DNA from 3 places in the Streptacidiphilus sp. MAP5-3 genome. Region 3 is predicted to be linked to each of the others. Evidence: riboswitches for the same ligand, from Rfam matches in the RefSeq annotation. Region 3 holds a riboswitch; each other region holds the start of a gene.
The links. Region 3 has a riboswitch for cyclic di-AMP ahead of ABH928_RS25880 (M23 family metallopeptidase). Riboswitches for the same ligand answer to the same signal wherever they lie in the genome.

Region 1 (9,611 bases), on a different contig from region 3:
CCCGGGGTTCGTTCGCATACCCATGTGCAACTTCCGGAGGTACCGCCATGTCTGTCGTCGCCCGTAATGTCACTATTTCTGAGCATGTGACTGTTTGCGCTCCGCTCGAGGTCCTCGGCCGGGACGTCGAGGTCCCGCTGGTCTCCGGCGAGAAGGTCACCTACGCCGCGCTCGACTACGCCGCCAGCGCGCCCGCGCTCCAGCGGGTCTGGGACGACGTCGCCGCGTACGCGCCGTACTACGGCAGCGTCCACCGGGGCGCGGGGTACCTCTCGCAGCTGTCCACGGACCTGTTCGAGCAGAGCCGGGCGACGGTCACGGACTTCCTCGACCTGCGTGAGGGCGACCAGGTCGTCTTCACCCGGGCCACCACCGACTCGCTCAACCTGCTGGCCGGCGCGCTGCCCGCCGGGACCCGCGTCTTCGCCTTCGAGACCGAGCACCACGCCTCGCTGCTGCCCTGGCCGGGACGTGGCCTGGAGGTCACCTACCTCCGCGCGCCGCGCTCGCCGGAGCAGGCCGTGGCCGCGCTGGACGAGGCGCTGCGCGCCGCAGGCGGGGGACCGAAGCTGGTGTGCGTCACGGGCGCGTCCAACGTGACGGGGGAGATCTGGCCGGTCCGGGAGCTGGCTGCCACCGCGCACGCCTACGGTGCGCGCATCGTGCTGGACGCCGCGCAGTTGGCGCCGCACCATCGGGTCTCGGTGCGCGAGCTGGACGTGGACTGGGTGGCCTTCTCCGGGCACAAGCTCTACGCGCCGTTCGGCGCAGGGGTGTTGGCGGGACGTGCCGACTGGCTCGACGACGCGCAGCCGTACCTCGCGGGCGGCGGCGCGAGCCGTACCGTGGCGCGGGAGGTGGACGGTTCCGTCGCCGTCGAGTGGCACCAGGGCCCGGCCCGGCACGAGGCGGGCTCGCCGAACGTGATCGGTGCCTACGCCGTCGCCTCGGCCTGCCGGGCGCTGACCGAGATCGGGTTCGACGCGCTTCAGGAGCGCGAGCAGCAGCTGATCGACCGGCTGCGGGCGGGCCTCGCGGAGGTGCCGCAGGTACGGGTGCTGACGCTCTTCGGGGAGGACCACCCGCGCGTGGGCGTGCTCTCCTTCGTGGTGCAGGGCTGGAACAGCTCGCACTTCGCCGCCGCGCTCTCCGCCGAGTACGGGATCGGCGTGCGCGACGGTCTGTTCTGCGCGCACCCGCTGGTGCGGACGCTTCTCGGGGGCGAGGAAGCCGCTCCCTCCCAGTGCGGCGCGCCGGAGGCGTCCCTGCCGGGGGAGCGCAGTCTGAACGCGATCCGGGTCAGCTTCGGCGCCGGCACGCCGGTCGAGCACGTGGACCGGTTCCTGCACGCCGTACGGGAGTTGGTGACCGACGGGGCGCAGTGGTCCTACCGCACCGAGGGCGGTCGCTGCGTGCCGGACACCCGTCGCGGCTGAACGGTACGGGAGACGAGGCGCGGCTCAGTCGTCGAGCCCGATGGCGAAGGCCGCGTCCAGGTCGTGGGAGGAGTAGGTGCGGAACGCCACGTGCGTCTCGGTGTGCGCGACGCCCGGAACCTTGTTGACCTGACCGGGGATCACGTCGGCCAGCTCCTCGTGCGCGCGCACCCGCACGACGGCGATCAGGTCCCAGCCGCCGGTGACCGAGTAGACCTCGGTGACGTTGTCCAGCGCCGCGATGCTCTCCGCGATCTCCGGGATCCGGTCGACGCTGGCCTTGATGAGGACAATGGCGGTGATCACGGAGTCTCCTGTCGCGCGGGATGCGGGCTCTCACATGCTAGTGCTGCGGCCGGACGCGCGACCCCGCGACCGCGTCCCTCCCCGCTGCCCGCTGCCCGCTGCGCCGCCCGCCGCGACGCCACAGCAGCCAGGCGAAGGCGAAGCCGCCGGCGAAGCCGATCAGGTGGGCGGCGTAGGCTACGCCCGGGACGGACGGGTCGGTGGCGCGGATGGAGAGCCACTGCACCAGGAACCAGAAGCCCAGCACCAGCCAGGCGGGGAACCGGAGCGGCAGGAAGAGCAGCAAGGGGATCAGACTGGTGATCCGTGCCCGGGGATAGAGACAGAGGTATGCCCCGAGTACGCCCGCGATCGCGCCCGACGCACCGACCAGGGTCTGCGTCGCGCCCGGGCTGCCCGCCTCGAAGAGGGCGTAGCCGTAGGTGGCCAGATAACCGAGTGCCACATAGAAGAGGAGAAAGGCCACCGGGCCGATCCGCTCCTCCACCATCGCGCCGAAGACGAAGAGGAAGAGCATGTTGCCCGCCAGGTGCAGCCAGCCGCCGTGGACGAACATGGCGGTGAGCACCGAGAGTGCCGGGACCTTGGGCAGGCCGGTGTCGGTCGGGCACCGGTGTGAGAGGTGCAGTCGGAGCACCGCGTTGTGGAGCAGCTCGGCCGGGACCACGCCCCAGCGGTGGTAGTACGCAGTCTCGGCACAGGCCCGGAGCGTGCCCGAGCCGTAGAGGGGGTCGAGGCCGGAGACCGGGCCGACCACGAAGACCAGGACGCAGAGCGCGATCAGTCCGTAGGTCGCGACCGGGACGAACGGCACCGGCCGGGGAACGCCGTCAGCAGTCGTCGGAGCCGCCGGGGGTGCCGGATCCGCCGGGGTCGCCATGGTCACCATGGACAAAGCATTCCTTCTCCGGACGAATCTGACACCCGTTCGTGGAGGCCTGTGGGGGACCGTGCCCGAGGGCAGCGCCCAGGCCATAGGGTTTACCGGACAGCTCGCTGACGCTGCCCGCCGACGAGAGGATCTCGCCATGGCCGTCCCGCTTCCCACCGAGGGAACCCGCTGGCGCTGCACCCTGTGCGGCAACCTGACCCGCTTCGACGTCACCCGCTCCTCACGGGTCGTCGAGTTCGTCCATCTGGACCTGGCCGGGGACCCCACCGTCGAGGAGCGCGAGGTGCTCAGCGAGACCGTCGAGTCGGTGCGCTGCCGCTGGTGCGACGCCGTCGACCAGATCGAGCTGGTGGACCGCCCCGGCGCCGAGGCCGAGGCCGCCGAGCAGGCCGCACGTCAGAAGTAGTCCGCCGTCGGGGGCGACCCCGAGACGGGCCGGGGACACGGCGGACGTGGCGGAGCGACAGGCGGGGGGCGTCGGCGGGGAGAATAGCGGTCCGGGCGGTACGTCCCCCGGAGCGGATCGGAGCGGATCAGGTGGAGCAGCCAGACCAGGCGTCGACGCCCGCGGAGGGCGGTGACCCCGCGCTGCCCGAGGGCGGCGAGGCGCTTGCGCGCCCGCTGCCGGAGGGCGTGCGGCGCCGGGTGGTCGGCATCGCCGCCGACGCGCTCGGCGGCCTCGCGGCGGGCGACCTGCCGATCCGGCTGCGTCCCTACGGGAAGTTCACCCGCGAAGCCCGCGTCAAGCGCGGGGCCACCGCGATCGCCGCCGCACTGGAGACCGACTCGCTGTTCCGCTCCCGGATCGCCGAGCGGCTCCGGCAGGGCCAGCCGGACCTGGTCGCCGCGCTGGAGGCCGGTACCGTCCCGGCCGCCGCCGACCCGCAGGACGTGGCCGCCGCCGCGTACCTGCTGCGCACCGCGGGCTGGACCCGGATCGTGGAGGGCGTCGGCGAGGAGGTCGAGCGCGCCGAACACGAGGGCGCCGCAGCGGAGTCGGCCCGGCTGGCCGAGAAGCTCCAGGACGAGCTCGTCGCCCTGCGCGCCGCCGCCCGTACGGAAGCCGAGCGGGCCAAGGCCGACCTGGACGTGGCCCGGAAGGACGGCGACAGCCTGCGCCGTCAGTTGCGTTCGCTGGCCGCCGACACCAAGCGCGCCGAGGCCGCCACCCGCAAGGCGGTGGCCGAGCTGGAGGCGCTGCGCGCGACCGGGGCCACCGAGCGGGGGGCGCAGGACAGCGAGGTGCGCCGGCTCAAGCACCGCGTGGCCGAGCTGGAGACGGCGCTGGAGGCCTCCCGGCGCGCGGCGCGCGAGGGGCGCTCGGCGGAGGAGATGCGGCTGCGGCTGCTGCTCGACACCGTGGTCCAGGGCGCCCAGGGCCTCCAACGCGAGCTCGGCCTTGCGCCGCTGAGCGGCCGTCCGGCCGACTCGGTCGAGGCGGTCTCGCCGGTTGCCGCCTCGCCGCACGACGTGGCCCGCCGGGCGCTGGAGGGGGACGACCCCGCCCTGCTGGAGCAGCTGCTCCAGTTGCCGCAGGTCCACCTGCTGGTCGACGGATACAACGTCACCAAGACCGGCTGGCCCGGGATGGCGCTGGACCGGCAGCGTCAGCAGCTGCTGCGCGGGCTCGGCCTGCTGGCGGCGCAGACCGGTGCCGAGATCACCTGCGTCTTCGACGGGCAGGACCTGGACGGTCCGATCCCGATGGCGCCGCCGCCGCGCGGGGTGCGGGTGCTGTTCAGCCGGACCGGGGAGACCGCCGACGAGCTGATCCGCCGTCTGGTCCGCGCGGAACCGGAGGGACGACCGGTCGTGGTGGTCTCGACAGACCGTGAAGTAGCGGACGGAGTGCGCAAATCGGGCGCACGCCCGGTCCCGTCCACGATGCTGCTGCGGCGGCTGATCCGCTCGTGACGGGGTGGCGAGGATGTTGCGAACGCCACTTCCCAGCGCGCGTGCTTGTTTGGGGGCGATGCGTGGCGGAGTGCCAATGAGCGCTTCTGACCTGGGCTTTGTGACGGTCCGCGACGCGCGTGGGCGGCTTCGTGATCTTGAGGCTTTGTTAAGAGCGGACGTCCGATCCGGTCACGGGGAAGACACGAGGCCTCCTCAATCACTATTGTCATCGCGCAAACGTCCGCACTCGTGTTCCAAACATCGTGTTTCAGCCGTGCACTCTGTCGTGCATGCGGACGAGTCCGCGTGTGAAGGGATTGCATCCGTCGTGGCCAATCATCGTCGTCCCAGGCAGACCAGCCGTGCCCGCGTGTCCGTGCTGACCGCGGCAGCGGCGACCGTGGTGGCGTTGTCCGCCCAGACCGCTGCCCAGGCTGCCCCGACCGTCTCGGTCAAGGACGCCCAGACCCAGGTGGACGCAGACCGCCAGGACGCATCCGTCAAGACGGAGCAGTACGACAACGCCCACCAGCAGCAGCAGAACCTGCAGCAGAAGGTGGCGGTCATCCAGCAGGAGATCGCGCGTCAGCAGGCGCAGATCAACAACGAGCTGGGCCAGCTCGGGCAGATCGCCAACGCGCAGTACGCGTCCGGCGAGATCGACCCCACCGTGCAGCTGCTGCTCTCCTCGGACCCGCAGCACTTCCTGGACCAGGCCACCTCGCAGGACGAGCTCACCGCCAACCAGACCTCCGAGCTGTCCCAGCTGGTGGCCCAGGAGGAGACGCTCAACCGGGAGAAGACCCAGGCCGCGTCCGAGCTGGCCCAGGAGCAGGCGCTGCTCTCGCAGATGAGCGCGGCGAAGTCGGAGGCGCTGGCCAAGCTGGCCCACGCGCAGTCGATCCTCAGCACGCTGACTGCCGCCGAGCAGGCCGCGGTCAACAACGCCAATAACGGCGGCGGTTACGGTAGCGGTGGCTCCACCAGCAACTGGAACGGCACCATCGACCTGAGCGGCATCTCCTCCACGGCGCGCACCGCGATGCTGGCGGCCGAGCAGTGGATCGGCAAGACCCCCTACCTGTGGGGTGGTTCGACCCCGTCCGGCTTCGACTGCTCGGGCCTGGTCATGTGGGCGTACGGCCAGGCGGGCGTCTCGCTGCCGCACTCCTCCTACTCCGACGAGTCGGTGGGTTCGCCGGTGGCGAGCCTGGCCGACGCACAGCCCGGCGACATCATCGTCCTGGAGCAGGGCGGCCACGTCGGCCTGTACGCCGGAAACGGCATGCTGCTCAACGCGCCGGAGTACGGCTACGACGTCTCGGTGCAGCCGTTGTCCTACTTCGGCTCGATTGTCGCGATCCGCCGCATGTGATCTCGTCTGTCAGTGTTCCGGTGCGTCAGCTGACGCGCCGGAATGTGGCGCGCCGACGGATCTGTGAATCCACTCACAGGTCATGCGCACGAAATCGCCTCATCCTGCGGGCGAATGACCGAATTGGCCCCCATGTCATGGCCGTTGGTCATGGCGTGGCTACGTTGTGTCCCCTGGGTGACGAGTCGTCGTAAGTGACTCGTGTTTTTTCTGACAAGGATTTGAACTGATCACGGTTCGGTCACTAGGGTCATGGGCCGAACCTCCGCGCAGGCGTTCGCCCATCCCGGGCGACAGCGGCGGTTACCGTCGAGTTCGACGACGCGGCAGGGCCATCCGGCACCCAGGGCGGCCCAACTGGGGAAGCCGTCGAGTCGGAGCCGGGGACCCACCTTCCTCGGGGTGAATCGGCGCCCGGTCGGCCGGTGTGAATCCGGACCGATGAAGCGTCGTAGGGCCTACTTCCTGGTCCGAACCCGTCAGCTCACCCGGTAGGCGGACGTAGGAAGAAGGAGTGTCGCCTTCGTGGCGTCCCATCGTCGTCCCAAGTCCCCCAGTCGTACCCGCATAACCGTTCTCACGGCAGCCGCCGCCACCGCGGTGGCGGTCTCGGCCCAGACGGCGCAGGCAGCGCCGAAGCCGACCATCAGCCAGCTTCAGGCCCAGCTCCAGCAGCTCAACGTCGAGTCCGACACCGCGATCCAGAAGTACGACCAGGCCCAGTCGGAGCTCCAGCAGCAGCAGGGCAAGGTCAACACTCTGCAGCAGCAGATCGCCCGTCAGCAGGCGGACGTCAACACCAAGCTCGAGTCGGTCGGCGAGATCGCGAACCAGCAGTACGCGGACGGCGCCGTCGACCCGACCGTCCAGCTGCTCCTCTCCTCGAGCCCGACGGACTACCTCACCAAGGCCTCCTCGCTGGGCCAGGTCACGGACAGCCAGGCGAGCCAGATCCAGGCGCTCAAGACCGCCGAGCAGGCCCTGGGCGGCCAGAAGGCCCAGGCCGAGCAGGCGCTCCAGCAGATCCAGGCCACCAACAAGCAGTTGTCCGCGCAGAAGTCGCAGGTCCAGCAGAAGATCGCGCAGACCCAGGCGCTGCTGAACTCGATGACCGCGGCCCAGCAGGCCGCCGTTGCCCGTGCGCAGGCCGCCGCCAACCAGGCCGCGGAGGCCGCCGCCGCCAAGGCCAACTCCGGCAGCTCCGGCGGCTCGGTCAACCTCGGCTCGTCCACGGCGGGCAACTCGGTGGAGGCCGCCGCCTTCGCCGCGGCGCAGACCCGTATCGGCTCGCCCTACGTCTGGGGCGCGACCGGCCCGAGCTCCTTCGACTGCTCCGGCCTGATGCAGTGGGCCTACGCGCAGGCGGGCGTCTCCATCGGCCGCACCACCTACGACCAGATCGACGCCGGCACGGCGGTCAGCTCCACGGCCGACCTGCAGGTGGGTGACCTCGTCTTCTTCAACGACGACTCGCACGTCGGCATGTACGCGGGCAACGGGATGATCCTGCACGCCCCGCACACGGGCGCGGACGTCCGCTACGAGTCGATCGACACGGTCGGCAGCATCTACGCGATGCGTCACATCTGATCGCGGCTCATGTCGCGTGCCACGGGCCCCGCTCCGATCCGGAGCGGGGCCCGTTCGCGTTCACCCCGGCTCACCCCGCCTCACTCGGACGGCCGTACGGGAGTGTCCTCCTTCGTGGTGGGTCGGTGTCCTGGGCAGGTGCGGAACCTCGGGGCGACCAGCAGACTCGTTCACCTGAGCGGCATTCGATGTGATTTTTCAGCTCTTGGGAGCTTGGACTGCTTCTGTCCGAATCGCTAACGTCAGCGCTCGGTTCCGTCCCGGAGATCATCCGGGAGAACCCTGGACCTGATGGTCCTCGACAAGCGGAGAGCGGAGAGCGAGCAGGTGGCGTCCCATCGACGAGGCAGACGCGTCGGACCGTCAGTGCTGTCGCGAGCCGCGGTGACCGTCGCTGCGGCGACCGCCGCGATGCTCACGGCCCCCGGCGGCGCGCACGCCGACCCCGTCCCCGGCGGGGCCGGCACAGCCGGCGCGAGCGGCAGTCTCACCCCGGACGAGGTGCAGCAGCAAGTCGACGCCCTCTACGCGCAGTCCGAGTCGGTCGGGCAGCAGGCCGACAGCGCCCAGGAGCGGGCGGCCCGACTGCAGCACCGCGCCTCGCTGCTGCAGCAGACGCTGGCCGAGGAGCAGGCGAGCGCCAACGCGCTCGCGGCGCGGCTGGGCGAGGTGGCCACCGAGCAGTACCAGAGCGGCAGCATGGACCCGGTGATGCAGCTGCTGTTCAGCGCCCATCCGGCCGACTACCTCAGCCGCGCCGCCTCGCTCGACGAGGTGGACGCCGGTACCGCCGACGAGCTGGTCCAGCTGAGCGGTGTCGAGCGCGAGATCGAGCAGGGCAAGGCCGAGGTGCTGGCCCAGTACAGCGAGCTGGAGCAGGTGCGGCGGACCATCTCCACCACCAAGGCCGAGGCGCAGCGCCGGCTGGGCGCCGCCCAGGCGCTGCTCGGCTCGCTGACGGCGGCTCAGCGCGACCAGCTGCAGCAGGCCGAGGACGCCTCGGCCCAGCTCGCCGCCCAGGCAGCCGATTCGGTACTGCCTCCGGACCAGGGCCCGGCCGACTCCGCCGCCGCGGCGGCGCTGGCGGCGGCCCGGAGCGCGATCGGCAGCCCGTACGTCTACGGCGCGACGGGTCCTGGCGCGTTCGACTGCTCCGGTCTGATGTACTGGGCCTGGCGGCACGGCGGGGTGTCGCTGCCGCGTACGTCGCAGGAGCAGGCCTTCGCCGGGCGACGCGTGCCGGTGTCGGAGATCCGTCCGGGAGACCTGGTGATCTACTTCGGGGACATGCACCACGTCGGCATGTACGCGGGTAGCGGCATGGTCATCCACGCCCCGTACCCCGGCGCCCGGGTCCGCTACGAGAACATGCGCGACATGCCGATCGCCGCGGTGGTCCGCCCTTGATGGCGGCCGGTCAAGGACTCACCCGCCGACGGGTGCTGGTCAGCGGCGCGGCCCTGGTGGCGGCGGCTGGCGGCGCGACGGCCTGGGCGGCGTGGGCGGACGCCGCCGACGACCGGCGTGAGCAGCGGGCGGTCGAGGTCGAGCAGACGCTGGCCCGCCGGGCCGCCGCCGTCCTGGCCCGCGACGCCGCCGCACTGGCGGCCACCGTCGTCCCCGTCGCGAGCGGCGGTTCGGTGGCGACCGACCTGAGGCGGCGTCAGTACACGCTGGTCGCCAACCTGGCCGAGGTGCCGCTGGGCGACTGGCGCTACCGGGTCACCGCGCTCGACGCGTTCCCGCTGTCGCCGGTCCTCGGGGCGGGGGAGCGGGTGGCCGTGGCGGTCGAGCTCGGCTACCGGCTGGCGGGCTTCGACGCGCAGTTGGAGACCGCGACCCAGTACCTGACCTTCGAGCGGCAGCCCGACGGCCGTTGGCTGCTGGCATCCGACGGCACCGAGGGCGGGGACCACCCCGGCGGCACCGTGCTGATCTGGGACCTCGGCCCGGTCCGGGCGGTCCGCGGCCGGTACAGCCTGGTCCTCGGACTGCGCGACCCGGCCACCCTGGCCGCGATCGGCGCGGAGGCCGACCGCGCGGTCCCGGCCGTCAGCGCCGTCTGGGGGACCAGGTGGGGACAGCGCACCGTCGTGCTGGCCCCGCTGGCGAGCGA
Region 2 (9,611 bases), on a different contig from region 3:
CAAGGCCCTCGGCGGCGCGGACATCTCCTTCGGCGTCGGCCTGATCGTCGCCGGCGGGCTCTACTACGCCCTGACCGGCTCCGTCCGCCGAAACCTGGCCCTCGCGGCCTGACGGCCCGTCCGGGTGCGCGAGCCCGTCCCGCTCGCGCACCCGAACCGGTCGTCGTCAGACGGTGCGGCCCAGCGCGTCGGCGTCGGCCAGTATTCGGCGTCGGCTCACCGCAAGCCACCGCGCAGCTGCGGCGACGCCCCCGGCCTCGGCAAGCGCGTGAAGGACCAACAGGCGCTTGGGATCGAGTTCCATGCACGCATCACATCACGGCGCAGGCGTGAGCAGTCCGCGAGCGTACGACGGATCCGAGGACGGATCCGTCGTACCGAGCACAGTGAACGCACGTGCCTAGATGTGCCGCATCGCGTAGATCGTGCCGACCGTCGCCATGGGCTCGAAGCGGACGAAGGCGCCGGTGTGCGGGGCGTGGAGGATATAGCCGTTGCCCGCGTACATCCCGACGTGCTCGCCGCCGTTGAAGAAGACCAGGTCACCCACCCGCAGGTCGGCCACCGAGGTGACCGGGGTCCCGTAGGTGAGCTGGGAGTAGGTGTCCCGGCCCAGCTGGTAGCCGGCCTGGGCGTAGGACCACATCATCAGACCCGAGCAGTCGAACTGGTCCGGTCCGTCATAACTCCAGTGGTACGGCAGGCCGATGCGTGTCTTGGCCGCGGCGAACGCCGCCATCTCGATCGAGTCGCCGGGCGTCGCGCCGCTGAGGTTCGGGGTCGTGGTGCTGCCCTGGGAGCCGCCGCCGGTCAACGTCGCACGCTGGGCGGCGGTGACGGAGTCGAGGAGCTTCTGGGTCTGTGCGACCTTCTGCATGACCGCGGCCTTGGCCGCCGCGGCCTGCTGCAGCATGGCGTCGAGTCGGCCCAGCTCCGACTCCGCCTGGGCCTTCTCCGTGTCGAGGATCTTCTCCTCCGCCTGGAGCTGGGCCAGCTGGTCGGTCTGGCTCTGGCTCACCTCGTCCATGGTGGACGCCTTGGCGAGGAAGTCGTCCGGGCTCGCACTGAGCAGCAGCTGAACGGTCGGATCGACGCTGCCGTTCGCGTACTGCGTCGCGGCCAAGGTGCCGACGCCCTCCAGCAGGACGTTCACCTTGGCCTGCTCCCTGGCGATCTCGTCCTGGAGCACGGACACCTTCTGCTGGAGCTGTTGGGCCTGCTCCTGGACCTGGTCGTAGCTCTGGACCGCTTTGTCGGTCTCGTTGTTGAGCTGGTCGAGCTGCGCCTTGAGCTGGCCGGTGGACGGTGTGGGCGCGGCCTGGGCGGCCTGCGCGGAGAGCACGACGCCGGTGGCCGCCGCAGCGGTGACGAGGGTGACGCGGGCGCGACTGGGCGCCTTGGCACGACGGTGGGACGCCACGACGGGCGGACTCCGTTCTTCCTTGTCCGCCTACCGGGTGAGCTGACGGGTTCGGACCGGAAGAGTGGCCCTACGACGTCTCACCACCACGCGCTTCCGCCGGTGGCCCTGACGCCGATTCACCCCGGGAACGTGGTTCCCCGGCTCCGACCGCGCGGCTCGCAGGTCCCGCCTCTGGGAACCCCCGCGCCGCAGGTCGAACTCGGCGGGACCGTCACGGCCCCCCGAACGGGTGGTCGACTGCGCAACGGTTCGATCCAGAACCATAGTTGTCGGATCGTCATGAAATCAATATCGGGACGAGAGAAACAGGTGGTACTCCCGAAAGCAGTGTCAACCAGGCGGGTTGCCGGTGACGCCGGGGCCGAAGGGGGTGACCGAGAAGAGGTTGTCGCAGTTGGTCACCTGGCCCGGGAAGACCAACGAGGCGCGGCTGCCAGGCGGGTAGATCCGCATCGAGGTGGAGGTGGGGAGGCACTCGCTCGGGTTGTTGGTCTGCCGGTTGACGGTGTGGATGGTGTCGCTGGCCGACGCGCCCGGCGCGAGGACGACAGGGCTGTACCCGATGTGCTCGTACGTCGCGGGCGCGCCGATCTGGGCGCCGTGGGCGTCCAGCATGGACAGCCCGGGATAGCCGGTGACGTGACAGGGCGCCGAGCTGTGGTTGGTAACCACCAGGTAGGAGTAGATCTGACCCGCGCCCGCGTTCCCGCTGCCGAGCGCCGCGCTGAGCTGCGAGGCCGTGCAGAGCGGCGTCCCGCCTCCGGAACCGGAACCGGACCCCGTGGAGCCGGGTGCGGGTGTCGCGGAGACGCTCGCCTGCGCTGTGGGCGGCGAGGTGGGCGTGCTCGACGACGTGGGGCTGGGCGCCTGGGTCGGCACGGCGCTCGGGGACGCGCTCGGGCTGGGGCTCGTGCTGACCGGAGCGGGGGTGGGCACGGCCTGGGTCGCGGACGCCGGAGGCGTGACCACCTCTCCCGGCCCTTGCGGCGCGGGTACGCCGACGAGGTAGAGGGACACTCCCAGCACGGCGACGCACGCGGTCGCACCGGCCAGGGCACGCTTGCGCTTCCGCCGCACCGCACGCCGCCGGATCTGCGTGAACGCGCCCTCGGGGATGGGCATCGGCTCGATCGGCAGCAGCAGGTCGCCGAGGTCACCCAGATCACTCAAGTCGCCCAAGTCGCCCCGTGACTCAGGTCCGTCGGTGTCGGTCGGCTCCCCGCCGAGCGTGTCCGTCTCGGGCCCGACAGGGTCACCCGCGGGAACGTCGCGCTCGTTGGCCTGGTTGGCCTCGTTGCCCTCGTCGCGCTCGGTGGCGTCGCTGGGCTCGGTGGCGTCATTGGGCTCGTTGGGGTCGCCCGCGTGGCCGCGTGGGTCAGCGGGTCCGTTCATGGAGTCCCCCAAGGGTCGCGCGGAGCAGTTCGCGGGCGGCGTGCAGGTCGGACTTCACGGTGCCCTCGTTGCGGCCGAGTCGCACCGCGACTTCGCGCACCGGAAGGTCCGCGAAGTAGTACAGCAGCACCGGGTCGCGCAGCCGCTCGGGGAGGGACTCCACCATGATGCGGACGGAAGGGTCGTCCGCCGCGTCCGGCTGCTGCTTCACCGCTTCCTCCCTTCCCGCATGCCGAAGTGCCCGCCGTTCGCGCTCAAGTCTGCGCCAATGGTCGCGGACCAGGTTGGCCGCGGTCACGTAGAGGAAACCGGTCGGCTCCTCCACCTTGGTCCAGCGGGCCCACAGCCGGGTGAACGCCTCCGCGGCGATCTCGTGGGCGGTGCCGTCGTCGTCGACCAGGCGACGGCACCAGCCCGCGAGCCGCGGGTAGAGGCTGCGGAACAGATCGGCTGCGTCCTCCTCGGAGTGTGACGCGATGACCGCTCTCCTTACATCGAGCCGGGCGGCGGTCGGGAGTCAGGATCCGCTGAGAGAGGCGTAGACGATCACGTTGTCGGGATAGCCGCCGCCACTCAGGTGCGGTCCGCCGCACGTGATGAGACGCAGCGCAGGGTGGTCGACGTTCCCGTACACCGCGTTCGTCGGGAAGGTCGACTTCCCCACGGTCTGCACGGAGTCGACCCGGAAGACGGCGGTCGCACCGTCCTGCAGCGTCACCTCCACCTGGTCGCCCGGATGCAGCCGGGACAGGTGCAGGAAGACGCCGTCCCCGTAGCTGCCGACCGTCACGTGCCCGAGGATCACTGACGGGCCGGTCTGCCCCGGTGTCGGCGAGCCGTCGTACCAGGCGGCGGGCGCGTTCGCCTCGATCGGCGGCACGCCGACCGTGCCGTCGGAGTTCAGTCCGACCTGCATGACGGACGCGTCGACTCCGATCGCGGGAATCCGCAGCCGGGCCGGGACGGACCGGGCGAGCGGAGCGGCGGCGGCAGGGGCGGTCGACGACGCCATGGTGCTGCCGCCGGGATCACTCGGCGTGCTCCCGGCAACGCTGCCGGACGAGCCCGAACCGCAGCCGGCCAGCACGAGGGCGGCCGCCGCGACCAGCGCCGCGACCGCTCCCCGCACCCCGTACTGCCGCAGCTGAGCCGCCATCAGCCCCGCGCCTGGGAGCGCGACCGGCGCCGCGCCGCCGCACCCGCGCCGCCCAGCACCAGCACGCCGGCAGCACCGGCGACGATCAGCCCGGTGTCGCCACTCCCGGACGACGTCGACGCCAAGCCGGTGTCCGGGGCGCCACTCGGCACCGCAGTGACCTCCGAACTGGGCGTGGCGGAAGGGGCCGCGGTCGGCGTGCCGCCCGTGCCACCACCGTTGCCGCCCGAGGAGCCCTGGCTCGGCGAGGCGGACGGAGTGCCCGTGGGCTGCGCGTTCGACGGGTTCCCGGAGTTGCCGGGGCCGAACGGGGTGACCGAGAACGTGTGGTCGCAGTCGGTGATCTTGCCCGGGAAGGTCAGCGCGACCTTGCTGCCCGGCGCGTACATTCGCAGGTCGGTCGAGGCCGGCAGGCACTCGCCCGGGTTGTCGGTCTGCCGGTTGGCGGTGTGGATGGTGTCGCTCGCGGACGCGCCCGGCGCGAGCACGACGGAGCTGTACGTCATGCTCTCGCGCGTCGCCGGCACGCCGATCTCGGTGCCGTGGGCATCCAGCATGGACAGCCCCGGGTACCCGGCGACCTGACAGGCCGACGAGCTGTGGTTGGTGACGACCAGGTAGGTGTAGATCTGCCCGGCCCCGGCGTCGCCGCCCCCGAGCGCGGCGGTGAGCTGCGAGGCCGAGCAGAGCGGCGTGGCCGCTGCGGTCTCCGCGGTCGCGGCGTTCGCCTGCGGCGCGAACGCCACCGCGGCGGCGGCGAGGGCTATCGCGGCGGACGCGATTCCGGCGGGTGTCCTGCTGCGCATGTCGTGCGTCTCCTTCTCGGTCGGGATGAGCGACGAGAGAGACGACGAAGTGAGAGGCGGGGTTGTAAAGAGATGTCAAAATCCGTCGGCCCAGGTCGACACCGAAGGCGACACCCAGGGCGATACCCAAGGCACGACCCCACTGCCGACGGTCAGCCCGGCTGATTCCCCTCCCCAGCGGCCGCGGGCGCCGCCACGGGCAGACTGCGCCCCTCCCGCACCGCCCAGGCGAACACCGCCAGCGAGACCACGGCGACCGTGATCGAGTCGTCCGGCGCGGTGAGCCGGTCCAGCCCTTGAACGAGTCCAGCCAGGACAACAGCGTCAGTGCCAACAGGTAGAACACGAGCCAGAGGCCACGCAGCAGTTCCGCGCGCAGGGGTTCCTCGCGGTGCTCCGGCCGCAGCAGGAGGAAGATCGGCAGGCCGATGAGCACCATCGGCAACGCCAGGCGCAGATCGTGCCATCCGGACCAGTACACGAACTCGCTGGCGACGATGAAGCTGAGCGGCGCGATCAGGCGAGCCCGGGAATCCAGCCGCGCAGTCGCCCATCTGGACGACCGCGGAGACCGCAACGGCGACCGCGGAGGCGGCGTAGATCAGCAGATACATGTCGCCCATCACGCTGACGATCTGCTGCCACCCGTTGAACGGCAGCAGGAAGACGGCGATCACGGCGAGGTTGAGGAGCAGTGCCCGGTGCGTGACGCCTTCGCGTCCGCTGACGCGCATGAAGAAGCGCGGCAGGGTGCCGTTCTTCGCTAGGGCGTAGGTGTGGCGAGCGTCGATCCCGACACCTACGTAGGCCGAGCCGCCCGGCGAGACGACCGCGTCCGCGTAGAGCAGGCTGGACAGCCACTGCAGGTTGAGGATCAGCGCGAGCTGGCCGAACGGCGAGTCGAAGCTGACGCCCGACCAGCCGTGGCCCAGCAGGCGCTCGGGGACGGTGTAGAGGAACGCCAACTGCAGTGCCAGGTACAGCACCAGCGCCAGCCCGATCCCGGCGAGGACCGAACCCGGCATGGTGCGGCGGGGGTTGCGCGCCTCGCCGGAGAAGTCCAGCGGGGCCTGGAAGCCGTTGAGCGAGTAGACGATGCCGCCGGCCGCGAGCGCGCTGAGCACGGACGCGTACCCGTAGGGTGCGAACCCTCCGTGCGCCGGGGCGGTCAACCTACCGGAGTGGAAACCCGACGCGAAGAGCGCAGCCACGGTGATCACCGGCACGAGGATCTTGAAGATCGACACCAGGTTGTTGAACCGCGCGAAGAGCCGGACCGCGAACCAGTTCAGCGCGGTGAGCAGCACGCTCAGCCCCAGCGCCACGGCCAGCCCCGGCCCGGTGAGGCTGCCGTTCCTTTAGACCCAGGGCAGGTAGTGCCCGGCGTACCGCATGATCGCGCTGATCTCGGCGGCGGTCCCGCCCACCGACAGCAGCGTCGACCAGCCGATGAGCGTCCCGACCAGCCGTCCGCTGGCGATGAGCGGCCAGCGTACGGTCCCCCCGCCCTCCGGCCGGACACGCCGAGCTCCACCATCACCAGCGCGACCAGCGCGCACAGCACCCCGGCCCCGCGCCAGGCCGGAAGTGACGCCGGACCAGCCGTCTGCGCCGCATACATCGCGGCGAACAGCCACCCGGACCCGACGATGTTGGAGAACCCGATCGACGTGAGCCCCCAGAACCCCAGGTCCCGTCGGAGCCTGCGCTCCTCGGTCCTCACCTCGTCGGCGGCGGCCTCCGCCAGTTCCTGACCGTCCGACATGCAGCCCTCGTCCCCCCAACACTGTGGTCCCATCGAGGCCCAGGCCTCCCATCTCGCTCGCCCCACCGAGGCCGGTCGTTCTGTCCGTCGTGGCGCAGATCCACTGCGAATCGGGGCCTGCCCCGGAGTTGGTGGGCTGTCAGTTACTTCGGCTACGCTCGGCGCCATGGCAGCCGACGGGGAAGTCGTGACGCGCATCGGGCCGTACGAGCTGCTCGAGCTGCTCGGCGAGGGCGGCATGGGGCAGGTGTATCTGGCGCGTTCGCCTGACGCGCGGCTGGTGGCGCTGAAGGTGATCCGCCCCGAGCACACCGAGACTCCGGACTTCCGTGCCCGGTTCCAGCGCGAGATCGCGGCTGCGCAGCGCGTGAACGGGTTCCGGACTCCGCCACTTCTGGACGCCGACGCCCAGGGCGTGCCGCCCTGGCTCGCCACGGCGTACGTACCCGCGCCCACCCTGCACGAGGTGGTGCGCGATTTCGGCGTGCTCGCCGAGCCGGCACTGCGCGCGCTCGGTGCGGGCCTCGCCGAGGCGTTGGCGGCGATCCATGGCGCCGGCCTGGTGCACCGCGACCTCAAGCCGGGCAACGTGCTGATCGCGGCGGAGGGGCCGCAGGTCATCGACTTCGGGATCAGCCGGGCCGTCGACGGCTCCGGGGGCACCCAGATCACCCGTACCGGCGCGGCGGTCGGCACCCCCGGCTATCTCGCCCCCGAGCAGCTCACGGCAGGCCGCACGGCCGGGGCTCCGGCGGACGTCTTCTCGCTCGGCTGCGTGCTGGTCCACGCAGCCACCGGTGGGCACCCCTTCGGCGCGGGCCAGACCCCGGCGGTGCTCTACCGGGTCGTCCACGAGCCTCCCCAACTGGAAGGCGTACCAGCAGCTTTGGCCCCACTGCTGGCCGCCTGCCTGGACAAGGACCCGAGCCGCCGCCCAACCGTCCCGCAGCTGCTGGAGGCCCTCGGCCCCACCGACTCCGGCGCGCTTGTGGTCCCCGCCCTGCAGCGGCAACTGACCGAGCGTCGGCAGTACGCCGAGCGGATGCTGTCCGCGCCGCCGGTGCCCGTCGCCGCACTGCCCACCTCGACCCTGGCCCCGAGCTCCGTACCGGTCCCCGCCCAGGCTCACGCCCACGGTCCCGGCCCTGGCCCTGGTCCCGGCCCCGGCCCCGGCCCCGGTCCAGATCGGCGGCGCGCGCTCAGGATGGCCGCAGCCGGTGGCGGCGCGGCGCTGCTCGCGGTCGGGGGAGGAGTGGCGTACGCGCTCAACACCGGCTTGGGCGCCAGACTGCTCGGAACGCTCGGAATTCACGCCAGCTCCGGCCCCACGGTCTCGACCGGGCCCGCGCCGCTGTGGCAGCAACCCGCCTCCGTGAGCAACACCGCCACGCTGGAACTCCTCGGTGACCTGCTGGTCTGCTGGGACGCATCGAAGGCGCAGGCCTTCCACCCCGCCACCGGCACCCCCGCCTGGACCGGAAAGGTCAACCCGCCCCCGAGTTCCTTCAACCCCGCAGTGAGCTGGCTCGGCGTGACGGGCAGCCTGCTGCTCTGCACGGTCGATACGGACACCCTCCGTCTGGCGGCGCTCGACGCCGGTGGCAGGCAGCTCTACTGCAGCCCCGTCGTCACCTCGAATGGCGCCTCCATCGACCTCCTGGTGGCGAGCGCGGGAGGTGTTGCCCTGCTGTCGGGCCGGGACGGCACCGACGCGTTCACCCTGGTCGCCGTGGAGTTCGCGAGCGGTCGGGTGCTGTGGTCGAGTACGACCATCTCCGAGAACGGGAAGGTGGTCTCCGACGGCACCCGGTTCCTGCTGTACGACTCCGGCACTGTCTCCAGCCTCGACGCACGCACCGGTCGTCAACTGTGGGCCGTACCGAACCTGCCGGCCGCAGGGCCCGGCCTGGCCCTCACGGCCTCCACCGGGGTGCTGCTCGTCAGCGACACCAAGGTGAACGCGCTGGACACGGCCACCGGCGCCCGGCTGTGGACCGCGTTGAACGCGCCGGACAGCCTTGACTCCACCTCGGTCGTGGGCGACAAGGTCATCGTCTCGGGCGACAACTCCCTGTTCGCGCTCGACCTGCACACCGGAAGGCAGCTGTGGCACAGCACGCCTACGGTCGACTACTTCGGCGCCGTCGGGACGACCGGCCCGTCGATGGTCGTGGACGCGGACCTGATCGCGGCACCCATGGCCTCCTCGGGCGGCGTCTCCGTCTTCAACACCTCCGACGGCAGCACTCGTTGGAGCCGCTCGTCCGGTCCCGGCACGCAGTCCTGGACTCTCGCACTCTCCGGGCCCACCCTCTATACGGCCTCGAGCACCACGATTTCCGCCTTCCGTAGCCCGAGCTGACGCGCGCTCAGGCCCCCGGCCGGCTGCCACGCCCGTAACAGTCCAGTACGGTCCCCGTCGTGCCTGCTGCCACAGCAGCGTGGACCGGGGAAGAATGCGGCACATGGCGAACATCGACGAGTACGGCGGCGGTCAGCACACCCCGGATGTCCTGGTGGTCACCACCAACGACATCCCCGGCTACACGGTGGACCGCATCATCGGCGAGGTCTTCGGACTCACCGTCCGCTCCCGCAACATCGGCACCCAGATCGGCGCCGGACTCAAGTCCCTCGCCGGCGGCGAACTTCGCGGGCTCACCAAGACCCTGGTCGAAAGCCGCAACCAAGCCATGGACCGCCTCATCGACCAAGCCCGCGCACGCGGCGGCAATGCCGTCCTGATGATGCGATTCGATGTCTCGGACGCAGCCGGGAACGGCACCGAGGTCTGCGCCTACGGGACCGCCGCCGTCATCTCCCCGATCAACGGCTGAGCCCTACCAGCCGCTGGTTCTACAAGCTGTTCGTCACCAGCCCGTCGCCGTCCCCACCGGTGGGGCCCTCCGTCGGGCCGGTGACCCAGTGGGGCAGTTCCAGTTCGAGCCAGACCACCTTGCCGTTCGGGAGCGCCCGGCTGCCCCAGCGCCGGGCCAGCTCGTTGACCAGGTGCATGCCCCGGCCGCCCTCGTCCTCCGTCGACGCGTGCCGCAGCCGCGGGGCGCGGGC
Region 3 (9,611 bases):
GGCCGATGTTGCCGAACATCTCGGCGATGTTGTGGCGGCTCATCGCCTGACGTTCCAGCAGGTCGCCTGCGGTGCGCTGGACCTGGTTGAACGCCTTGGCCAGCTCGCCGATCTCGTCCTCCGCCAGGATCGGCAGGTCCTCCAGGCGCGGCGGACCGTCGACGCCGACGGGAGTGTCCTCGTCGGCGACGCGCGCGAGCTCGGCCGCGGACAGCTCGGAGACGCGGCGCGCGGCCTGGGTCACCCGCCGCAGCGGCCGCAGGATCGACCGCCGGATCAACGCCAGCACGGCCACCCAGAGCAGGAGCAGCACCGCGGCCGCCCCGAGCAGGATCCCGGCCCGCCACCAGGACTGGACCGACGCGGCGTTGGACTGGTCGGCGATCCCGGTGATCAGCTCCTGCGCGATGGCCAGCCGGACCGTGGACTCGCTGTCGACCGCGGGCTGCAGGTCGAGCGCCGACTGGTGCGCAATCTGACGCCGCTTCACGTCGTCGGTCGGGATGATCAGCTCGGTGGTGCTGAGCGCCAGCCCCTGCAGCGCGTCGGTCAGCTGCACCTGGTACTGGTTGAAGCCGATCTCGGCGAGCCGTCCGGCATCGGCGGCGGGCGCGATCGCGGTGTAGCGCTGCAGCTCGAACTGGTAGAGCTGGAGCGAGCCCACGGCGTTGTCGAATTCCAGCATGGCGTTGGCGTCGCCGGTCTCCGCGGAGAGCACCGCCGTCTCGAAGGACGCGTGCGCGACCTCGGTACGCAGCAGCGCGTCCAGCTGCTGCTCCAGCCCGGATGCCTCCGCCGTCTGCTGCGGCGCGCTCAGCCCGAGGCCGTCGATCAGTGCCTCGCTCAGCGGCCCGTAGGCGGAGTCGATGTCGCTCGGCGGCAGCTTTCCGTCGGCGATGGCGGTGCGCGGCGTCGACAGGACAGACATGTTGTCCAGCGCGTCCGACTCGGCGTCGGGGATGAAGTGGCCGAAGGACTGACGGACCTTCCCGACCTGGGCGTCGGTGGCGCGCTGGGCGGCCAGATAGGCGGATTCGTCGGGCCGGACGCGGCTCTTGGCGTAGGGCTGGTCGAAGTAGCTCTCGAAGTAGAGCAGCGCCTGTCCCTGCTCCCGCTGCAGGTCGTTGACCAGTTCCGCGACCTGAAGTCCGGCCCGCAGTTGGTGCGCCTGCCGCCACGCGCCCGTGGCCTGGGCCACCTCGCCGTATGCGTAGACGGAGATCAGCAGGCAGATCAGCGCGAGCGGAACCGCGATCAGCACGTTCAGCTTCCGTCGGAGCGGCAGCCGGGTCAGGCGCCGTCCGAGCCGGTCGGCCAAGGTGTCCAGGGAAGACAACAGGAACTCCTAGTTCCCTGCGAGACAACTTAGTTGATGGTGCGACGACCGGGATCGAACCTGAGTCCGCCCCCCGAACCCGCGACCGCGCGGCGAGACTACCGGGTTCCCCCGAGGTTTGTCAGAGGCCGTTGTGAACATCTCACGACAAATCCCGTCGTGACCTTCCGATTTTGTCCTGGGATGGATCAGGATCGGTCGGTCGTCGGCGCACATTGTGACCCGCGGGACGTTGACTCGACTCGTCAGCGGTGGATTTGATCAATCGTGAGAATGTCGGGATCCAGAGGATCCCGGGATCCCGAGGAAGAGGAAGACGAGAGAACAGCCCGACCGACAGCGAATACGTCACGCGCGTCAGCGAACGCGTCTCAGATGCTGGATTGGAACCGTGAACTCAACCGCCTTCTCCACCGACTCCTCCGCCCACGTCAGCCAGGCGGGTCGGGGCCGCGCCCGGACGGCCGCCGCGCTGGTCGCCGTGGCCGCCGCCGTCGCCCTCTCCGCGTGCGGCTCGTCGAGCAGCAGCTCCGGCAGCAGCAACCCGCTGGCTCCGTCGTCCGCCGCGTCGGGCGGCACGATCGTGATCGGCAGCAACAACTTCGCGGAGAGCACGATCCTCGCAGACCTGTACGGCGCGGCGCTCGCGGCCAAGGGCTTCAAGGTCTCGTACCACCCGAACATCGGCAGCCGGGAGATCTCCTACGGCCTGGTCAAGAGCGGCCAGATCACGCTGATGCCGGAGTACAACGGCGCTCTCCTCTCGTACCTGGACAGCACCGCCGCGCCGAAGACCGAGGCCGACACGGACACTCAGGCGTCCGCGAAGCTCGCCTCCAACCTGCAGCTGCTGACCGCGTCGCCGGCCGAGGACAAGGACTCGCTCACGGTCAACGGGGCGACGGCCAAGCAGTACAACCTCACGGCGACCTCGACCATCAGCTCGCTGAAGTCGATCGCCGGCGGCCTCGCGATCGGCGGTTCGCCGGAGTTCCAGACCCGGCAGCAGGGCCTGGTCGGCCTGCAGTCGGTCTACGGCCTGAAGTTCAAGAGCTTCAAGGCCCTGGACGCGGGCAGCTCGCTCACCGAGGCGGCGTTGAAGAACAACGACGTCCAGGTCGCGGACATCTTCACCACGGACTCGTCGATCCAGAAGAACGGCTGGACCACCCTGGTCGACGACCAGCACCTGTTCGGCTTCCAGAACGTGATCCCGCTCGCCGCGAAGTCCCTCCCGGCGGGCGCGGCCGCCGCGGTCGACGCGGTCCAGGCCAAGCTGACGACCGCGTCCCTGATGACCCTCGACGCGGCGGTCAACGGCGGCGGCCAGGACCCGCTCGCCGCTGCGCAGGCGTGGCTGAAGTCCAACGGCCTCGGCTGAGCCGACAGGGGCGCGGGGCGCGGGGAACTGCGCGACAAGCCACCCTGCGTGGTGAGTCGCTGAACGGGCAGGGCCATCCGCATCGGGTGGTTGCTCGCGCAGTTCCGCGCGCCCCTGATGGTGCAACTACCTGCGGCAGCGCAGAGTTCAGCTCTCTTCCAGATCCTCGACCCGCCCGACGCCGTCGGGCTGGTCCTCCTCCACGCGGCGGAGCATCCGCCCCAGCGCGCCGGCCAGCTCCGCGCGTTCCTCCGGTGCGGCATCCTGCAGCAGGCTCTCCTCGAAGACCGCTGCCATCCGCATCGAGTCCAGCCACTTCTCGCGGCCGAGCTCGGTCAGCTCGATGTTCACGCGCACGCGATTGCTCTCGTCCCGGCTGCGGGTGACCAGTCCGGCCGCCGCCATCCGGTCGACCCGGTGGGTCATCGCCGCCGGGGTCAGCCCGATCCGCTTGGCCAGCTCGCCCGGCCCCAGCCGGTACGGCGCGCCCGCGACGATGAGGGCCTTCAGCACCTCCCAATCGGCGGAGGAGATCCCCAGGTCGTTGAGGTGTCGGCCGTAGGCGACGGACATCCGCCTGGTCAGCCGGTTGAGCGTCGAGACGATGGTCTCGACCTGCGGGTCCACGTTCGGGAACTCGCGCTGGTAGACGGCCACCTGCTCACTGATCGCGAGCTCTTCGGGTGGCTCCTGGGACGACTCGGTCATACCCGTCAGTATCTCATGCTCAAGCCTACCGGGATTAAAAGTTTCGCTCGGAAGACTTTAGTAGTGTACTCTTTCGATCGAAACGTAAGAGGGACGACGGACCACGGCGGCAGACGACCGTGGTGACCGCGGGAAGCGGGAAGGCGGTGCGCGTGATGGCGAAGGCGATGGCTGGGGAGACGACGACGATGCAGGGGGCACTGCGCCGCGTCCAGGTGGGGAACGCGCTCAGCGCGTTCGGCAGCGGGTTCACGCTGCCGTACATGTTCGTGTACGTGGAGCAGGTGCGCGGTCTCGGTTCGATGACCGCGTGGCTGGTCTTCACGCTGTTCGCCGCGGCCGCGCTGGCCGTGCTGCCGGTGGGCGGGCGCGGCATCGACCGGTACGGGCCGCGTCCCGTGCTGGTCGCAGGCGCGGTGCTGACCGCCCTCGGCGCGCTGTCCTTCGGGCTGGCGACGACGCAGTGGACGATCCTGGTCGCCGCGTTCCTCTTCGGGGCCGGCGTCACCACCTGCCAGCCCGCGCTGGCGACCATGGTGGTCCGCTGCTCGACCCGGGCGACCCGCGCGCACGCTTTCGCGCTGCAGTTCACCCTGGTGAACCTGGGCATGGGCATCGGGGCGATGATCGGCGGCCAGATCGTCGACGTGTCGCGTCCTGCCAGCCTGACGCTGCTGTTCGGCATCGAGGCGCTGATGTTCCTGGTGCTGGCCGCGGTGACCGGCACGGTCAAGCTGCCCGCTCCGGTTGTGGAGGCCGCTTCGGCGGTCGCGGACGCCGCGAAGGGCGTGAAGGGGAAGTCCGACTTCCGCACGCTGCTGGGCGACCGGGCGATGGTGAAGCTCTGCGTCCTCGCCGGGCTGATCTTCTTCGCCTGCTACGGCCAGTTCGAGAGCGGCGTCGCCGCCTACGCGACGGGCACGGTGGGGATCTCCCCGTCCGCGCTGGGCTTCGGCCTCGGGGCGAACACCTTCGCCATCGTGGTGCTGCAGATGTTCGTGGTCCGGATGACCTCGCGTCGCCGTCGGACGACCGCGATCGCGGCGACCGGCCTGGTCTGGCTCGCGGCGTGGGTCTTCGCGGGCATCGCGGGCCTCTTCCACGGCGGGTCCGGCCTGGCGGTCGGCTCGATGATGATGACCTACGTCCTCTTCGGCGCGGGTGAGGCCCTGCTGGCCCCGACGCTCGGCCCGATCGTGGCCGACCTTGCTCCGGCGCGACTGCTCGGCACCTACAACGCCGCGTTCTCGCTGGTGAAGCAGGTCGCCATCGCGATCGGCCCGGCCGTCGGCGTGCTGCTGGTCGGCGCCGGACTGTCGACGGTCTACCTGGCCACGCTGGCGCTCTGCTGCCTCGGCGTCACGGTCGCGGCGGTGCGTCTGCGCCGGGTCCTGCCGAAGGCCGCGGACAACGCGGCCCCGGTCGCGTCGACGGTGGTCACCGGCTCGGTGCCGCGCGTCGAGGAGCTCAGCACCGCGGCGTGACGCCGCCTGAAGCTCAGGAGAACCTTGGGGCGGATTGACGGTGAACTTCGACCATCGCGTCGATGAACAGCCGTCATATCCGCCCTTTCCGTCTACATCTCTGTAGTACTTTCGGGCTGCCCCTATCCCTCCCAGCAGCCCAGGGTCGTCATGTCGTCCGTGTTCACCTATCCCGAAGCGATCGGCGTCGGCCTGCTCCAGGGCGTCTCCGAGCTGTTCCCGGTCTCCAGCCTCGGACACAGCCTTCTGGTGCCCGCGCTGCTGGGACCGCCCTACTCGAACGACCTCAACGTCTCGGCGCCCGGGTCCACCTACCTCAACGTTCTGGTGGCGCTGCACGTCGCGACCGCGCTGGCGCTGGTCGTCTTCTTCTGGCGGGACTGGGCACGGATCCTGCAGGGGCTGTTCAGCTCCGTCAAGGAGCGCCGGATCGAGACGGTCAACCAGAAACTGGCCTGGCTGCTGATCGTGGCGACCATCCCGGTCGGCGTCGCGGGCATCGCCCTGGACAAGGTCTTCCGCGAGATCCTCGGCAAACCGACCGTGGCCGCCCTCTTCCTCATGCTGAACGGGTTGGTCCTCTTCGGCGCCGAGCGCCTCAAGCGCGGCGGCACGGGCCGACGCCGCGCCAACGACGCGGCGCTGATGCCCGGCGACGAGCACCTGCACCCGGACATCCTCTCCGACCGACGCATCGTCAAGCTCGGCTGGTCCAGCGCGATCATCGTGGGCGCGGCGCAGATCCTCGCCCTGCTCCCCGGCATCTCCCGCTCCGGCGTCACCATGAGCGCAGGCATCTTCAAGGGCCTCCGCCACGAGGACTCGGCCCGGTTCGCCTTCCTCCTCGCCACGCCGGTGATCGGCGGTGCGGCGCTGCTGAAGGTGCCGTCACTGCTGGGCTCCGCGGGCAACGGCATCCACGGCCAGCTCCTTGTCGGCGGGGTCTGCGCGTTCGTCGCGAGCTACGTCGCGGTGCGGTTCCTGACCAAGTACTTCGAGACGAAGACGCTGACCCCGTTCGCGATCTACTGCTTCGTCGCGGGCGCGGGAAGTCTCGCCTACCTGTCCATGAACTAGGCGAACGGCGCGTCGAAGCCGGGCCGTTCCGCGTCGCGGTGTTGCACTGGGTGACGTGCGTTCACTCCGTGCGTTGCTCCTCGGCCTCCTGCCGCTCGCGCTGCTCGCCGCCTGTGTGCAGGTCTCCGGTCGGGCGCCAGGCCCGCACTACGCGACGCCGTTCGTCGCCCTGCCGAGCGTCTCGCCCGCGCCCGTGCCGACGGGGTACAACCCCGCCGCCGACGCCACGGCCGAGCTCGCCGCCGCGCAGGCGGCCTCCCGGAGGGACGGGCGGCCCGTCATCGTCGAGTTCGGCGCCGGCTGGTGCGCCGACTGTCAGGTGCTGGCGCAGCGTTCGCTCAGTGCCGGGGCGTGGCTGGTCCTGTCGCGCGACTACCACCTCGTCACCGTCGACGTCGGGCACTTCGACCACAACACCGCCCTCGTGGCCCGCTGGATCGACCTCAGGAAGAGCGGTATCCCGGCCCTGGTGGTGCTCAACCCGAACGGCAGCGTCCGCGCCACGACCCAGGACGGATCGTTCGCCAACGCACGCACCCTCTCCTCCGACGACGTCGCGAATCGACTTGTCGACTGGCTCTATCCCGCTTCCCGATCATGACGGAATCCACTCGATGTCATGAATCGCCCCAGCTCAGCGGGACAGTGCGGATGCGAACCTGATCTGATGCCGCCACAAGCACGAAAGGCGGTGCCCCTCATGCGTCCGCTCTCCACCCTCCTCGCCGCCGTACAGCGACGCCTGCTCTGGATCATGCTGCTCGCCTACGTCCTCGCGGCAGTGTGGCCGGGGCCGGGGATCGCGCTGCGCGGGGTGGGCCTGGCGCATGTCGGCGGGGCCGATTTCCCGCTCCAGGCCGGGCTGCTGGCGCTGATGGTCTTCAACGCCGGCCTCACCGCCCGTGCCGAGACGCTGCCCTCGCTGCTGCGGCGTCCCCGCGCGCTGCTGGTCGGGATCGCCTCCAACGCCCTGCTGCCGACGCTGCTGCTCGGCGTCGGCGCGCTCGCGGCCGACGGCTGGCACAACCCGCGCGAGGCGCAGAGCCTGCTGGTCGGGCTGGCCCTGGTCGGGGCAATGCCGGTCGCCGCCGGGGCCACTGTCTTCGCCCAGGGCAGCGAGGGCAACGCGACGCTCACGCTCGGCCTGGTCGTGGGCAGCACGATGCTGAGCCCGCTCACCATCCCGCTCGGTCTGCACCTCGGCGGATTCCTGGCCTCCGGTCCGTACGCGGCCGACCTGCATCGTGTGGCCGAGCACGCGTGCAGCGCGTTCGCCGTCCTGGCGGTCGTGCTGCCGTGCGCGGCAGGGTTGCTGACGGGTCGCCTGCTGCCGTCCGGCGCGGCGCGGGAGCGCTGGCTGCCGGCGGTGAAGGCGGTCAACCTGCTGGTCGTGGTGACCCTCAGCTACACCAACGCCTGCGGCGCGCTGCGTCAGGTGATCGAGCGTCCTGATCCGGACTTCCTGGTGCTGGTGGTCGTCGCGGCGGCGGCGATGTGCGCGGGCTCGTTCCTGATCGGGTGGGTGCTGGCGGTCCGGCTCGGGGTTCCGCGGGCGGACGCCATCGCGTTGACGTACGCGTCGGGCATGAACAACAGCAGTGCGAGCGCGGTCGTCGCGGCCACCAGGATGCCCGGCAACCCGGCGGTGCTGTTGCCGATCCTGGCATACAGCCTGCTCCAGAAGGTGCTGGCGGGCTCCGTCGGCGCACTTGTCCGAAATGACCGACTTGATGACGAAGGTTCAGCTGGAGGCGCTGCCGTCCCAACTGCACCCCGGGAAGTACTTGGTTTCAGACGGCTTTAGTATTAACTTTCAATAACAGTACGCGCGGCCGTCGCGCGGATCGCCTAATCCTCACGGAGCCGGGGACCCACGTACCCCGGGGTGAATCGGCCTCACAGCCGTAGGAGACCGCCCTCTCCGAACCCGTCAGCTAACCCGGTCGGCGAAGGGACGGAAAGGAGCACGCCAGTCATGGCGTCATACCCGGTCGAGACCGTCGCCGAGCCTACGGCCACGGTGCCGCGCCAGCGCGGTGCCGCACTGGGCCTCGCGGCCATGGCGGTCGGTGCCAGCAGCGTCATCGGGCTGGCCGGTCCCGCCCTCGCGGCGGACCACTCCGAGCACGGTGGCCCCACCGGCACGATGCGGCTCCAGGACGACGAGCAGGTTCCGGCCAGCCACGGCTCGGACGCCGGTGTGGCCCTTGCGGACCGCATCCTCGCCCAGGCCGTCCCGCAGCGCGCCGCCGAGAACACCGCCCGCAGGGAGGCCGCGAGCGCGGCCACCGCGAAGGCGCAGGCGGTCGAACGCGCCCGCCTGGCGGAGTCGTTGGTGGCCCCCCTCACCGCGGTCCACAGCGACACAGGCCGTGGCGCGGTGGGCTCCTACTGGGCCCACCTGCACGCCGGCCTCGACCTCGCGGCCCCGGCGGGCACGGCGGTCCGCGCGATGGGCACCGGCACGATCACCGAGGCAGGCTGGGCGGGCAGCTACGGCTACCGCGTCGTCCAGACCCTGCCGGACGGCACGGAGATCTGGTACTGCCACCTCTCCGCGATCACGGTCGCGGGCGGCGGTTCGGTTGCAGCGGGCCAGCCGCTGGGTCGCGTGGGCGCGACGGCCAGCTCCACCGGCCCCCACCTCCACCTCGAGATCCGCCCGGACGGCGCCGAGCCAGTCGACCCCACGGCGTGGCTCGCTTCGCGAGGCGTGAACCTCTAGAAGCTTTCTGCAGCTGAGGTAGTTGCACCGTCTCAGGCTGCGCAGGCGGGGAAGTTGCACTATTCAGGGGCGCGGGGAACTGCGCGAGAGACCACCCCATGCGGATGACTCAGTTCGTTGAGGACCATCTGCCCCGAGTGGCTTGTCGCGCAGTTCCCCGCGCCCTGAATCGTGAAACTTCCTGCGGGAGCGCGGGCTCAGCTGGTCGCGCCCACGCGGCGGAGCCGCAGATCAGCAGAGCCCCGCGCCCCAGGGGTGTTGCCACGCCCCCTGCTTCTGACTTCTGGTCGACTACTTCCGGTCCGCCAGGGCCCAGGACGCTGCCGCCATGCCCGTGGCCACCGTCAGAACGGACGGCCAGGCGCCGATCTTCTTCGCCAGCGGGTGGGAGCCGGCGAACGCCGCCGCGTAGAGGCCGCCGAGCGCGGCGGCCGTGCGCGGGCCCGCGGACTTGCGCCACTGCAGAGCCGCTGCGCCGCCCGCCGCGGCGAGAGCGACCCCGCCGAGTTCCCTCCGCTTCGTCGCGCGGGCGACGGCAAAGCCGCCGATGAGTCCGCTCGCGGCAATCAGCGAGGAAGGGACCTGAGCCATGACCGTGAACCTCCGTCAGTTCGTGCGTGTGTTGTGCAGATGCAGGCCGATGTATCCGACATAGACCCGGCCCGTGTTCGAGCAGTCATCGTGATAGTGCAGGCGCGGCGCCGTTCCACCGCCGCCTATCCGCAGGTGGGCGCCCATGAAGACGCGGCCCGACGGGTCGACCGTCGTCGGGACCGGCAGCAGGCGTTCGCGCTTCCACTTCGCGTTGGTGCTGACGGTGCGTGACTCGCCGCGGATCACCTTGCGGGGCGGGAAGGGGTGGCAGTCCGGCGGGGTGTTCTCGCACCAGCTGCGGAAGTC

Region 1: linked by a shared signal. The riboswitch ahead of ABH928_RS11060 (NlpC/P60 family protein) and the one ahead of ABH928_RS25880 (M23 family metallopeptidase) in region 3 are both predicted to bind cyclic di-AMP.
Region 2: linked by a shared signal. The riboswitch ahead of ABH928_RS23955 (NlpC/P60 family protein) and the one ahead of ABH928_RS25880 (M23 family metallopeptidase) in region 3 are both predicted to bind cyclic di-AMP.

The regions. Positions count from the first base shown of each region.
Region 1 is NZ_JBGCCL010000005.1:207,354-216,964, reverse strand. Features, by position in the region: gene ABH928_RS11090 (aminotransferase class V-fold PLP-dependent enzyme) at 48-1,436, shown strand; gene ABH928_RS11085 (Lrp/AsnC family transcriptional regulator) at 1,461-1,742, opposite strand; gene ABH928_RS11080 (rhomboid family intramembrane serine protease) at 1,780-2,631, opposite strand; gene ABH928_RS11075 (hypothetical protein) at 2,771-3,040, shown strand; gene ABH928_RS11070 (NYN domain-containing protein) at 3,172-4,548, shown strand; gene ABH928_RS11065 (NlpC/P60 family protein) at 4,859-5,905, shown strand; cyclic di-AMP (ydaO/yuaA leader) riboswitch at 6,263-6,419, shown strand; gene ABH928_RS11060 (NlpC/P60 family protein) at 6,431-7,495, shown strand; gene ABH928_RS11055 (NlpC/P60 family protein) at 7,880-8,902, shown strand; gene ABH928_RS11050 (hypothetical protein) at 8,902-9,611, shown strand, end outside.
Region 2 is NZ_JBGCCL010000017.1:101,708-111,318, forward strand. Features, by position in the region: gene ABH928_RS23945 (cytosine permease) at 1-112, shown strand, start outside; gene ABH928_RS23950 (hypothetical protein) at 167-304, opposite strand; gene ABH928_RS23955 (NlpC/P60 family protein) at 401-1,420, opposite strand; cyclic di-AMP (ydaO/yuaA leader) riboswitch at 1,433-1,590, opposite strand; gene ABH928_RS23960 (DUF4232 domain-containing protein) at 1,754-2,815, opposite strand; gene ABH928_RS23965 (RNA polymerase sigma factor) at 2,799-3,293, opposite strand; gene ABH928_RS23970 (class F sortase) at 3,333-3,971, opposite strand; gene ABH928_RS23975 (DUF4232 domain-containing protein) at 3,971-4,777, opposite strand; partial or broken gene ABH928_RS23980 (APC family permease) at 4,930-6,542, opposite strand; gene ABH928_RS23985 (PQQ-binding-like beta-propeller repeat protein) at 6,709-8,904, shown strand; gene ABH928_RS23990 (YbjQ family protein) at 9,008-9,379, shown strand; gene ABH928_RS23995 (SpoIIE family protein phosphatase) at 9,399-9,611, opposite strand, start outside.
Region 3 is NZ_JBGCCL010000020.1:98,350-107,960, forward strand. Features, by position in the region: gene ABH928_RS25845 (ATP-binding protein) at 1-1,336, opposite strand, end outside; gene ABH928_RS25850 (ABC transporter substrate-binding protein) at 1,728-2,717, shown strand; gene ABH928_RS25855 (MarR family winged helix-turn-helix transcriptional regulator) at 2,865-3,425, opposite strand; gene ABH928_RS25860 (MFS transporter) at 3,614-4,909, shown strand; gene ABH928_RS25865 (undecaprenyl-diphosphate phosphatase) at 5,060-5,986, shown strand; gene ABH928_RS25870 (thioredoxin family protein) at 6,042-6,587, shown strand; gene ABH928_RS25875 (bile acid:sodium symporter family protein) at 6,687-7,790, shown strand; cyclic di-AMP (ydaO/yuaA leader) riboswitch at 7,822-7,949, shown strand; gene ABH928_RS25880 (M23 family metallopeptidase) at 7,962-8,711, shown strand; gene ABH928_RS25885 (hypothetical protein) at 9,003-9,302, opposite strand; gene ABH928_RS25890 (hypothetical protein) at 9,318-9,611, opposite strand, start outside.